Regions from separate parts of the Pseudoalteromonas sp. APAL1 genome, predicted to be linked through region 4. Evidence: predicted binding sites of a transcription regulator. Region 4 holds the regulator's gene; each other region holds the start of a gene.
What was found. The regulator ArgR, encoded in region 4, controls arginine synthesis, uptake and breakdown. The targets are predictions, from matches to a motif close to ANTGAATANNTATTCANT.

Region 1: a site for ArgR is predicted at 1,497-1,514, ahead of L1264_RS02055 (OadG family protein). Genes of this name have one in related genera too.
Region 2: a site for ArgR is predicted at 1,799-1,816, ahead of gltB (glutamate synthase large subunit). Genes of this name have one in related genera too.
Region 3: a site for ArgR is predicted at 1,649-1,666, ahead of argA (amino-acid N-acetyltransferase). Genes of this name have one in related genera too.

The regions. Positions count from the first base shown of each region.
Region 1 is NZ_JAKGAW010000002.1:177,634-180,840, reverse strand. It holds gene oadA (sodium-extruding oxaloacetate decarboxylase subunit alpha) at 1-1,192, opposite strand, end outside; gene L1264_RS02055 (OadG family protein) at 1,208-1,456, opposite strand; gene L1264_RS02050 (DUF1328 domain-containing protein) at 1,989-2,162, shown strand; gene L1264_RS02045 (hypothetical protein) at 2,215-2,406, shown strand; gene L1264_RS02040 (hypothetical protein) at 2,563-3,207, opposite strand, start outside.
Region 2 is NZ_JAKGAW010000032.1:29,845-33,051, forward strand. It holds gene L1264_RS15110 (efflux RND transporter periplasmic adaptor subunit) at 1-1,220, opposite strand, end outside; gene gltB (glutamate synthase large subunit) at 1,917-3,207, shown strand, end outside.
Region 3 is NZ_JAKGAW010000006.1:25,307-28,513, reverse strand. It holds gene sucC (ADP-forming succinate--CoA ligase subunit beta) at 1-662, shown strand, start outside; gene sucD (succinate--CoA ligase subunit alpha) at 662-1,534, shown strand; gene argA (amino-acid N-acetyltransferase) at 1,730-3,070, shown strand; gene L1264_RS04555 (DUF3083 family protein) at 3,145-3,207, opposite strand, start outside.
Region 4 is NZ_JAKGAW010000011.1:87,430-90,636, forward strand. It holds gene L1264_RS07750 (ABC transporter ATP-binding protein) at 1-293, shown strand, start outside; gene L1264_RS07755 (Dyp-type peroxidase) at 355-1,254, shown strand; gene argR (transcriptional regulator ArgR) at 1,251-1,718, opposite strand; gene mdh (malate dehydrogenase) at 1,945-2,880, shown strand; gene ispB (octaprenyl diphosphate synthase) at 2,986-3,207, opposite strand, start outside.

The DNA of each region.
Region 1 (3,207 bases), on a different contig from region 4:
GACAAGTAATTGCTTCTGCGCCATCTAGAACACGTTCTTGTAGCTCTTTATTCATAGGCGCTGGCGTTGCACCGTACTCACCTTTAAGTACACCAGCGGTTTCTTTGGTAATCGTTTTATAGCGCTCACCAGTCAATACATTAAGTACCGCTTGAGTACCGACAATTTGAGACGTTGGAGTAACCAGTGGAATATAGCCTAAGTCTTCACGAACACGTGGGATCTCAAGTAATACTTGATCAAGCTTATCGGCAGCACCTTGCTCTTTAAGCTGGTTTTCCATGTTAGTTAACATACCACCTGGCACTTGTGCTAATAAGATACGGCCATCAACACCTTTTAGGCTACCTTCAAAAGCAGCATATTTTTTACGAACATCACGGAAGTAAGCGGCAATTTCTTCTAGTTGGTTTAAATCTAGGCCGGTATCTCGCTCTGTGCCTTCAACAATCGACACGATTGTTTCTGTGGCGCTATGACCATAAGTCATACTCATAGATGAAATTGCGGTATCAAGCATATCGATACCTGCATCTATAGCTTTTTGGTAAGTTGCAGTACTTAATCCTGTCGTCGCGTGACATTGCATCGCGATAGGAATAGATACGGTTTCTTTTAAACCTTTGATTAACTGCTCACAATCATATGGCTTCAATAAACCAGCCATATCTTTAATACAAATAGAATGACAGCCTAGTTCTTCGAGCTGTTTCGCAAGTTTAAGCCACATATCAAGTGTGTGCACTGGGCTTACGGTGTACGAAATAGTACCTTGAGCGTGTGCGCCTACTTTAACCGCTGCTTTAATTGCAGTTTCAAGATTACGTACATCGTTCATAGCATCGAAAATTCGGAACACATCTACACCATTTTTATGGGCTCGCTCTACAAACTTTTCGACAACATCGTCTGCATAATGGCGGTAGCCTAAAAGGTTTTGTCCGCGCAATAGCATTTGCTGTTTAGTATTTGGCATTGCCGCTTTTAATTCGCGAATACGTTGCCAAGGATCTTCACCTAAATAACGGATACATGAGTCAAAGGTTGCTCCACCCCATGATTCAATAGACCAATAACCTGCACTATCAAGTTTTTCAGCCATGGGTAGCATGTCGTCTAAGCGCATACGCGTGGCCAATAAAGACTGATGAGCGTCACGCAATACTAATTCTGTAAGTTTTAATTTAGCCATGTTTAAGCTGCCCCATTATTTTTGTTTATTTCGAAATTGTGCAATTGCAGCGCTGATCGCGGCAATATGTGCCTGAGGCACACCCTGTTGAGGTTGAATTTTTGCTGTTCGTGTTGGCTCTACACTTGTAGGATCATCGAATCGGCTTACAACTTTCGACATTAAAATAACCGCAGATATTAAAATGCTCAGAAAAACAAACACGCCAACCATGCCTGTCACCATTAAGCTGCCTGCAGTTGTGAGCAATTCACCAATATCCATACAACTCCCCTTCGATGATTAAAAATAAAAAATCATTTTTGTTAAATATTTATTCAGCGATAATAACAAACAAAAATAATTTGTATAGCCTATTGTAAATTGGTAAAACCAATTAAACTCAAAATAACATAGAGCACAACTAATTAACACCATACTATTTCAGCAATTAACCTTACGTTATAGATGATAAAAATAATGAATATAGCCATCAGTTATATTAAAACAAACCGACGAAAAGCAAGTTCTGTTCAAAAACCCTGCTTAACAAGGTGTTACAGTAACAACTCATGACAAAGCGTGAAATTGGTCTTACCAATAAAGACAAAACTAAATATAAAATGAATTTAATTAATATGAAAAAATATCACTATGAATAAGTTACACGCTTGATCGTAAAAGTTACCAAAAGAATAACCATGCCCCGCCCACAAAAACCGCTAAGCGACTGAAATATAATGATAATAATGATTGGCATAAAACTCGCTTTATTCAACTCGACCATTTGAAAAATTAATTAGGCAAGGAGACCACTATGTTACGCTGGACCATTACTTTTTTAGTTATTGCATTAATCGCTGCAGTGTTAGGTTTTGGCGGTATTGCTGGAGCCGCAGCAGGCATTGCTAAGATTATCTTTTTCATTTTTTTAGTATTGCTTGTTATTTCGTTAGTGTCAGGTGCTCTTAGAGGCAACGTACCTAAGTAAAGCAAGTTAAAATTTAATTAACCCTAATATTTAATTTACAAGGAATTTAGTTATGAAAAATTCAACTTTAAAAGCCGCTACTATCGCCCTATTTTCAGGTTTATTCATTATGGGTTGTGAAGACAACTCAGCAGAGGAAGCCGGTGAGCGTATAGATGAAGCAATCACTGATACACAAAATGCAGTTGAAGATGCATGTGAAGAAGTTAAAGAAGGTGTTAAAGCAGAAGAAACTAACTGCTAATATCACCCCTTACGAAAAAAGCGGCCTAGTGCCGCTTTTTTGTGTTTGTAAGTTAGCAACTTTAGGTTGCCTACTGCTTGTGTCAAGAAACTCGCTAACTTGTTGGGTTTCACTCCGTTCTACCCAACCTACAAGCTGATGGCTAAGAGTACGCTTTCATTCACAAGACGTTGTGAGAGGCTTATTTGTCGTTACACTCGCTATATGCCACTGGCCGTCGATAAAACTCACTTTTGCGACATCACTTACGGCAAAATCACCGGGGACATTTAAGCGCGTTAAGTTACTCGCTAACTGTTGTGTACAGTATGGCCCTGTATCACCATGCATCACGAGCACTGGCTTATTGGTATGCTTTGCAAAATCGCTGATGGCATCTCGGTATACTTTAAAAACATCACAATCGGCGCGCTGTGACTCACTGCAAGCGGATTTACTGGTTGGGTGGTAAATATCTGCCTGAAAGCCAAACACATAGGCCTTAGCATCCTGATGAACATGTGCTTGCTTTAGCCAAATGAGATTGTATTTATCACGCATATCGGCGGCATCCAGTGCTGCGTTTTTATCACTTTTTAAGATTTGCGAGCGACCATTAAAGGTGCCCGGGATATGCAAGGTACGAAACTCAATGCCATTAAATTGCCATCGGGCATTTTCTGGCATCTCGTTTTGTGTCGCATAACCCTGTAGCCGCTTTGCTTTTTGTGTATAAGCTTCGTCGAACATTAAGCCTTTAACAAAGCTTAGCCGCTCAAGCTCATCAAAACGCACAGATAGCTTTTCTCGGTCGCAATCGGT
Region 2 (3,207 bases), on a different contig from region 4:
CGATCGTAATTCGAGATAATTAACTTATCGCCAGGCTCTACGCCTTCAATAATCTCGACAGCATTGATACTGCTTGCACCGGTTTTTATATCGATTAAATAAGCCATGTCACCGTCAACTTTATAAGCATGGGTGCCACCTTGTTGTAAGAATGCGCCGCGTTTTACCTGCAATACATTGTCGCGATTCTCTAATAAAATACGTGCGGTTAAGCGTTGGTTTTGGCGAATGCCAGAAATCTCATTGTCAAAGCGTACGCGGGTAGTGACCTCGCGATTATTCACTTCAGGCGAAATAGCCGATAGGGTGCCTGTTACATGACGTGCGCCTAAAGTAAGTTCTACTTGCATACCAAGACCTAGCTCGTTGGCGTAGCTTTCTGGTACTTGCAGTTCTGCTTCAAAGTTACTTAAATCGACCAATGTCATTAACGGTTGGCTTTGTGTTACCGCCTCTTTTTGTTGCACTAATAAGTTACCCACAATGCCGCTTACGCTGGCGGTAATGGTGAGTTCATTTACTTGCCTTAGTAAGTCATCAACAATCAATTGCTGACGCGCCAGATCGCGCTCTGCTGCTTTTAGCTCAAATGCGAGGGTATCTTTAGCTAAGCTGACCTCTTGCTCAGCATGCTTATAAGAAAGCTTGGCACGAGCTAAATCATCAACGGCTTTTTCTAAATCTATTTGGCTAATTAAATGTTTTTCGATTGAGATTTTAGCGCGGCGGTTTTCTCTATCTGCGGCATTTAGTTCAACTTGCGCTAAATCGAGTGCTTTGGTAAGGCTCAGCTTTTGCCTGCGCGCTTCAAGTTGCTTGCGTTGTAATTCTCCTTCTAATCGCGCTAATACTGATTGTTGCTGTTTTAATTCGTTGGTTAGCTCAGGGCTGGTAACGGTTGCAATCACTTCATTTACTTCAACGCTATCACCGGCTTTTACTTTTAAATCGACAAAGCCACGTTCAGGGCTGTAAACCTTTGGCGCATTAGCTGCAACGATTTTACCGCTCGCTGCCACATCTCTGGTGAGCGTCTTTTGGCTCACTTCACTAATTTGTAGGCTTGCTGCATCAACCGAAATGCTGCCATCGTTACTGGCAAACAAAGCTTGAAAGCCAAGCGCACCAACAAGTATTACACCCGCTGCTAACATAAGTGGTTTTTTAATGGTGTTTTTCTTAGCCACGGTAATATCTTGGGCACTGGTATCCTTAATCATCATAACTCCTTACGATTCTCAAAACACACAATCATGAAGCCAACGGCAAGCATGGTAAGTGGAGAAGCCATAAACAAACTGATAGTGAACATTTTGAAATCCTCAATTTCGCTGATGTCTTATCTATACCAATAGCGTGCCAAAACTTAATATATTGATTTTTAATGTATTTTATTTTATTTGATGAGTTACTGCCTGTCCGCGGACAGAAAAAGTGTCCGCAGCGGACACTTTTAAATTGCTGTTTGTTGACGCATAGGTAAAGAAACTCAGTCATTGCGACTAAGGTAGTCTGCTCAGATACATAGTTTGTAACTATGCTAAAGCCAAGAGTAAATAATGATGCAACTGTGCTAGGTGAGACCCCATAAAAAGCTGCATTGATATTCATAAGTTGAATAATTATTCATTTGTCAGTGCAGTTTACGTTAACGTAAAGGTGCGGGTTTTTAGATTGCTTTTTACAAGTTGTTAAATTTGACACCAGTGTCATAAAAAAATAACGGTAAAAATACGTCTAAATGTAAAAAAATTGCTTAGTATTTAATATGTGCCTCCAAGTGAGAAATATTCAAGAATATGAATATGTATTCAAATCTCTATTGACTCATGGAACAATTGGCGATAGTTTTGTTCGTCTGCTAGCACTGTCGCAAAAGACTGAATCGCTAGTCGTTGTAGCAAGGGGAGGGGTCTATGTTATATGACTCAAAATTAGAAAAAGATAATTGTGGCTTTGGCTTAATAGCCCAGGTCAATGGTCAAGCGAGTCACCGCTTGATTCGAACAGCAATCACGGGCTTAGATCGCATGGAACACCGAGGCGGTATTTCTGCAGATGGTAAAACCGGTGATGGCTGTGGTTTATTAATGCAAAAACCCGATAGTTTCTTTCGTGCTATTGCCAGCGAACATGATTGGCATTTAGGTAAGAACTACGCAGTCGGCATGGTATTTTTAAATGCTGATCCTGTACTTGCACAAACATCTAAAGATGTGCTGAGTGAAGAACTTGAAAAAGAAACCTTGAGTATTCAGGGTTGGCGTGTAGTGCCAACAGATTCATCATGTTTAGGGCCAATTGCAAAAAAACAACTACCGGGCTTTGAACAAATTTTTGTGAGCGCACCAGAAGGCTGGCGTCCAAAAGATTTAGAGCGTCGCTTGTATGTAGCACGTCGTCGTGCAGAAAAGCGCCTCGAAAACGATGAACATTTTTATATTGCCAGCTTATCTGGTTTAGTTACTGTCTATAAAGGCTTAATGATGCCTGTAGACTTACCTAACTTTTATTTAGATTTAGCTGACATTCGCATGACCAGTGCGATTTGTGTATTCCACCAACGTTTCTCTACTAATACACAACCTCGTTGGCCATTGGCGCAACCATTCCGCTATTTAGCGCATAATGGTGAAATTAATACTATTCAAGGTAACCGCCAGTGGGCTCGTGCCCGTGCGTACAAGTTTGCCTCACCACTTATTCCTGATTTGCAATCAGCAGCGCCTTTCGTGAACGAAAGTGGCTCTGACTCTTCAAGCTTAGATAATATGCTTGAGTTGTTCTTAGCGGGTGGTATGGATTTATTCCGTGCTATGCGTATGCTTGTACCACCAGCATGGCAAAAGAACCGTGCCATGGATGATGACTTACGTGCATTCTATGACTTCAACTCAATGCACATGGAACCATGGGATGGCCCGGCAGGTATTGTAATGTCAGATGGTCGTTTTGCAGCCTGTAACCTTGACCGTAATGGCTTGCGTCCAGCTCGCTATGTAATCACTCAAGATGGTTTCATTACCCTTGCCTCAGAAGTAGGTATTTGGGACTACGCACCAGACGAAGTGGTTGAGAAAGGCCGTGTTGGCCCTGGTGAGCTATTAGTTATAGATACTCATCAAGGGAAGATTTGGCATTCAGATGAGATTGACCAAGACCTTAAATCACGCCATCCATATAAAGCATGGCTAGAAGCAAACGTTA
Region 3 (3,207 bases), on a different contig from region 4:
TAAACCCTACTCAAATGAAACAGTTCGTTAAGATCTTCATGGGTCTTGCTAACATGTTCAACGATTTCGATTTCGCACTATTAGAAATCAACCCGCTAGTAATTACAGACGAAGGTAACCTTCACTGTCTAGACGGTAAAATCGGTGTAGATGGTAACGCGCTTTACCGTCAACCTAAAATCCGTGAAATGCACGATCCTTCACAAGAAGATGCACGTGAAGCTCACGCTGCAAGCTTCGAGCTTAACTACGTTGCACTAGACGGTAACGTTGGTTGTATGGTTAACGGTGCAGGCCTTGCAATGGGTACTATGGACATCGTAAACCTACACGGTGGTAAGCCAGCTAACTTCCTAGATGTTGGTGGTGGTGCTACTAAAGAGCGTGTATCTGAAGCATTCAAGATCATCTTATCTGACGACAACGTTAAAGCTGTTTTAGTTAACATCTTTGGTGGTATCGTACGTTGTGACATGATCGCTGAAGGTATCATTGGCGCAGTTAAAGAAGTAGGCGTAAACGTTCCTGTAGTAGTACGTTTAGAAGGTACTAACGCTGAACTAGGTCGTGAAGTACTTGCTAATTCTGACCTTAACATCATCGCTGCTGAATCACTAACAGACGCAGCTGAAAAAGTTGTTGCTGCTGCGGAGGGCAAATAATGTCTGTATTAATCAATAAAGATACAAAAGTTATCTGTCAAGGTTTCACAGGTGGCCAAGGTACTTTCCACTCTGAGCAAGCGCTTGAGTACGGTACACAAATGGTTGGTGGTGTAAGCCCAGGTAAAGGCGGTCAAACGCACCTTGGTCTTCCAGTATTCAACACAGTACGTGACGCTGTTGAAGCAACTGGTGCAACTGCATCAGTTATCTATGTACCAGCACCTTTCTGTAAAGATGCAATCTTAGAAGCTATCGATGCTGGCATCGAGCTTATCGTTTGTATCACTGAAGGTATCCCAACACTAGACATGGTTGACGTTAAAGTTAAGCTTGAGCAAACTGGTGTTCGTATGATCGGTCCTAACTGCCCAGGTGTTATCACTCCGGGTGAAACGAAGATCGGTATCATGCCTGGTCACATCCACAAGCCTGGTAAAGTAGGTATCGTATCACGTTCTGGTACTTTAACTTACGAAGCGGTTAAACAAACTACTGACGCTGGTTTCGGCCAATCAACATGTGTTGGTATCGGTGGTGACCCAATCCCTGGCACTAACTTCATCGACGTTTTAGAAATGTTCGAAAAAGACGAGCAAACTGAAGCAATCGTAATGATCGGTGAAATCGGTGGTACTGCAGAAGAAGAAGCTGCAGAATACATCAAGCACAACGTGACTAAACCAGTTGTTTCTTACATTGCAGGTGTTACTGCTCCTCCAGGTAAGCGCATGGGTCACGCAGGTGCAATCATCGCAGGCGGTAAAGGTACTGCTGATGAGAAATTTGCTGCATTAGAAGCTGCTGGCGTAAAAACTGTACGTTCACTAGCTGACATCGGTGCTGCACTTAAAGAGAAAACAGGCTGGTAATCAGTTTTAATCTCTTAAAAAAGGCTCGCTTATGCGGGCCTTTTTTGTATCTGAGAGTTTCCTAGTTTGTGCACGAAAATTCTAGCTGTAAATTAAGAATAATAATGCTTTATTTGTGAATAAAAATTCCATACACTGATACCTTGTTTATTTGTTTTTATATAAAACGCTGTTATTAAAAAAGGTAAATATCACGTGCGTACCACAGAATTGGTAGATGGATTTCGCCAGTCAACTCCTTATGTTAATGCTCACCGAGGTAAAACTTTCGTTGTAATGCTCGGCGGAGAAGCAATTGATCAGCCAGGTTGTCGTAGCATCATTAATGATGTTGCATTATTAACGAGCTTAGGTATCAAAATCGTTTTAGTGTTTGGTGCAAGGCCACAGTTCAATGCGGCACTGCAAGAATTTGGCATAACTAGTCAGTTTCATAATGAAATACGTGTTACTGATAACGCGACTTTTGATGTAATAAAGAAAGTTGCGGGTGCAATGCAGTTCGATATTACTGCACGTTTATCGACCTCGCTAAGTAGTACTCCTATGACTGGCTCATACTTGAATGTGGTCAGCGGTAATTTTGTTATCGCTCAGCCTTTAGGAGTTGACGAAGGCATTGATTATCATCACTCAGGCCGTGTAAGACGTATTGATGTTGAAGGGATTCGTCATCAATTAAACAATAACAGTATTGTACTACTTGGTCCGATTGCCGCCTCAGTGACAGGTGAAAGTTTTAATTTAACCGCTGAAGAAATTGCCACTCAGGTTGCATTAAAACTACGTGCCGACAAAATGCTTGGTTTTTGTAAAGAGGCCGGTATCTTGGATGAAAACGGTGAAGCAATTGCCGAGCTTATGCCAAATGAGGCGGAATCTGTCTTAGCAAACTACCGTAATCAACCTGATTCATGTTTAAGTGCAACGGTATTCTTACAAGCGGCCATTGATGCATGTCGTGGCGGCGTACATCGTTGTCATCTAGTTAGTTACAAAGAAGATGGCGCATTATTACAAGAGCTTTTCTCATTAGATGGCATTGGTACGCAAATCGCGCCGCAAAGCTCTGAACAGTTACGTAGTGCAACAATATCTGATATTACCGGGATTATTAATCTGATCAGACCGCTTGAAGAGCAGGGCTATTTAGTTAGGCGTTCTAGAGAGCAGCTTGAGATAGAAATAGAGCAATTTACTGTCATTGAGCGTGATGGTTTAATTATCGCCTGTGCCGCTTTATACCCATTTGCTGAAGAACAAGTGGGGGAGTTTGCAAGTCTGGCTGTTCATCCACAATACCGAGATGCAGATAGAGGGAGTTACCTACTGCGTTTTATTATTAATAAAGCCAAACGTGCGGGTTACTCGCATTTATTCGCTTTAACCACACGCAGTATTCATTGGTTTTTAGAACAAAGCTTTGAATTGGTGACCGTTGATGAGTTACCGGCGAAGAAAAAGGCACTGTATAACTATGAGCGCCGTTCTAAAGTGCTGCGACTGGACCTTACTAAACTAAGTAAAAACCGTTGATAGTACAACTGAGTGGGTTGCTATAAAAAAGGTGACGCATGTGCGTCACCTCTAATTCTATATATTGTATTTAATTAATACTCATAGTTAATGTGCTGATAAAAGCGCACACGTAAATCTTGGCGCGTTGGATTAAA
Region 4 (3,207 bases):
AATACGAAACGGCGTTTGGTGTAATACATTCACTCACAGTAAATAACAGTGCTCACAAACAAGGGCAAGTTTATGTACGGCCTCATTATATTCAGTTATGTGAAGCTGATCAGAGTGATGAAAATAGCCTGACAATTTTGCACAGACGCTTTATAGGCACACGTTATGTTTATCGTGTGAATATAGCGGGGCAGGAGTGTGAAGTCGCTGCAGAGCAAGACCGCGTGTTTGCAGTTGAGCAGCCTGTAAAAATAAAAATAATGCCGCACACAGTCAATTTTTTTCATGATTAGTACTGCTTAACAATCTTGAATTCTTGGCTAGGTGCAAATAACGAGAAGCTAAGGATTCACTATGGCGCAAGCGCAATCTGGGATTTGTGCTGAAGCAAACTTACATGGTTTGCACCTGTTTTTTAATGTTTATGATGGCCATGACGAGTCATTACGTAAAAAGCTAAAACGCGTGAGCGTCATTCAAGATGAGTTTGCGGATCAGTTCTCAGAAGCCATGCTGTCGTGCGTGGTTGCGCTTGGTGCGCAATATTGGCCGCATATTTTGCCTGAGTTTATTCCAAGTCAATTACAAAGCTTTCCTAATGTGACTCATAGTGAACATGTTATGAGTGCACAGCCATTTGATTTATTTGTTCAAATTCGTTCAGACCGTGAAGATGTTAATCATCTTTTTGCCCTACAGATCCTGAAATTATTTACGCCAGATGTAGAGCTTGTGGAGCAAGTGCGTAACTTTCGTTTTTTAGATGGCCGCGACTTTAACGGCTTTATTTATGCGGGTGACACCCCTCATGGTAGACAAAAACGCAGTACGGCATTGATAGACAGACCGGGGCATTTTGAAGATCAAGGCAGCTACATTCATGTTCAGCGCTTTGTGCACGATTTAAGTGTTTGGCAACATTTGTCGTTATCAGAGCAAGAGCAAATTATGGGGCGTACTCGGCTTGATAACACCTTAATTATGCCTGCACTCGAAACTAGTCATGCAGTTCGTAGTGAACTAAAAGATGAAAATGGCCAGCCGTTGATACTTAATCAGAGCATGCCGTTTGGTGATGTTCATAAGCAGGGTATTTTAATGGTGTCATGTGCCGCGCAAGGTGATGCGTTTGAGCAGGTATTAAAGAGTCGCTTGGGGCAGGGCGATTGCTACGACCATTGGCTTGATTTTACTCAAGCCGATATGGGGTCGGCGTTTTTCGCCCCGTCAGTAAACTTTTTGAAGCAGCTTTAAACTGTATCGAATAAAGTGCGCACGCGATCAAGCGTGACATCTATTTCAGAAATCTTTGCAGGAGCGATAAAAATTGTGTCGTCACCTGCAATTGTACCAAGTACCCCATCAGCTTTACCTAATGAGTCTAGTAAGCGCGCGATAAGTTGTGCTGCACCTGGGCTGGTACGAATAATAATCATCATTTCGTTATGCATAATATCGATAACGAGTTGACGCAATGGGCTTTTCGCTGTTGGTACTCCCATTTCAGCGGGTAAGCAATACACCATTTCTTGTTTTGCATTACGGGTGCGTACCGCGCCAAACTTACTTAACATGCGAGAGACTTTACTTTGGCTTATGTTGTCGAAGCCTTGATCTTTTAATGCTTCGACAATCTCACCTTGTGAGCCGAAGTTTTCTTCTTTTAATAGCGCTTTGAACGCTTTGATTAGTGCTTCTTGTTTGTCTTGTGGTTGCATGTTGCCGTATCTGTAGTCATAAAACGTGAAGTAATTCTACACAACTCTGCATACTTATGCAGTACTAGTTTACATTTCTCGCCCTAAATGCTGTGTGTTTACAGTATAGTTTACAACTATGGTCGAAATTATACGCGAAATAAGCAGGATAAATTTGTTTTTAGTCGCTAATTTCATTATCTTTAGGGCCACAAATATTTCCTACCTCAAATTACGGAGAATTCCAATGAAAGTTGCTGTTTTAGGCGCAGCTGGCGGTATCGGCCAAGCATTGTCTTTATTATTAAAAACAAGTTTACCTGCAGGTTCTGAATTATCATTATACGATGTTGCCCCTGTTGTTCCTGGTGTAGCGGTTGATCTTTCTCACATCCCAACAGACGTTAAAGTTGAAGGTTTCGGTGCTGATAACCTAGACGATGCTTTAGTTGGTTGTGATATCGTTCTTATCCCAGCGGGTATGCCGCGTAAGCCGGGTATGGACCGTGCGGACCTTTTCAACGTAAACGCAGGTATCATCAAAACATTAGCTGAAGGCATCGTTAAAAACTGTCCTAAAGCGTTAGTTGGTATCATTACTAACCCAGTAAACGGCACTGTGCCAATCGTTGCTGAAGTATTCAAAAAAGCGGGTACTTACGATGCTGGCCGTGTATTCGGTATCACAACACTTGACGTGATCCGTTCAGAAGCATTTGTTGCTGAACTTAAAGGTTTAAGCGCTACTGACGTTAAAGTTCCAGTGATCGGTGGTCACTCAGGCACAACAATCCTTCCTCTTCTATCTCAAGTTGAAGGTGTTACTTTCACTGACGAAGAAGTGGCAGCATTAACTCCACGTATCCAAAACGCAGGTACTGAAGTTGTTAACGCTAAAGCGGGTGGCGGTTCAGCGACTCTTTCAATGGGTGCAGCAGCAGCACGTTTCTGTATGTCTTTAGTTAAAGGCTTACAAGGTGAAGAAGTGGTTGATTACGCATACGTTGCAGTTGAAAACGGTGACGCAGCATACTTTGCACACCCAGTACGTTTAGGTAAGAACGGTGTTGAAGAAATTCTTTCTTACGGTGAATTAAGCGCTTTCGAAGAGCAAGCTAAAAACGACATGCTTGAAACGCTTAATAAAGACATCCAAGAAGGTGTTGATTTCATCAACGGTTAATTCCGATAGATGATAGGTGCTATTAAAGCACCTAAAACAAATAAAGCACCTAAAACAAAAAAGCCTGCATATGCAGGCTTTTTTAATGGCTCGAATAAATAGAGTTTAATGATCGCGGGCAACGGCGATGCGTGCCAAGCTCTCTAATGCTTGCTTGTATGGCGTTTCTGGTAAAAATGCAATACAGGCGATGGCTTTATCTGCCTCTTGCTCTGCCTTTTGCATTGTAAACTCAAGTGCTTTGGTATCAGCTAACGCCTCAAGAATACTGTCTAGGTGATCCATACCATTGCCAAGTTCAATTGCTTCACGAACGAGCTTGATTTG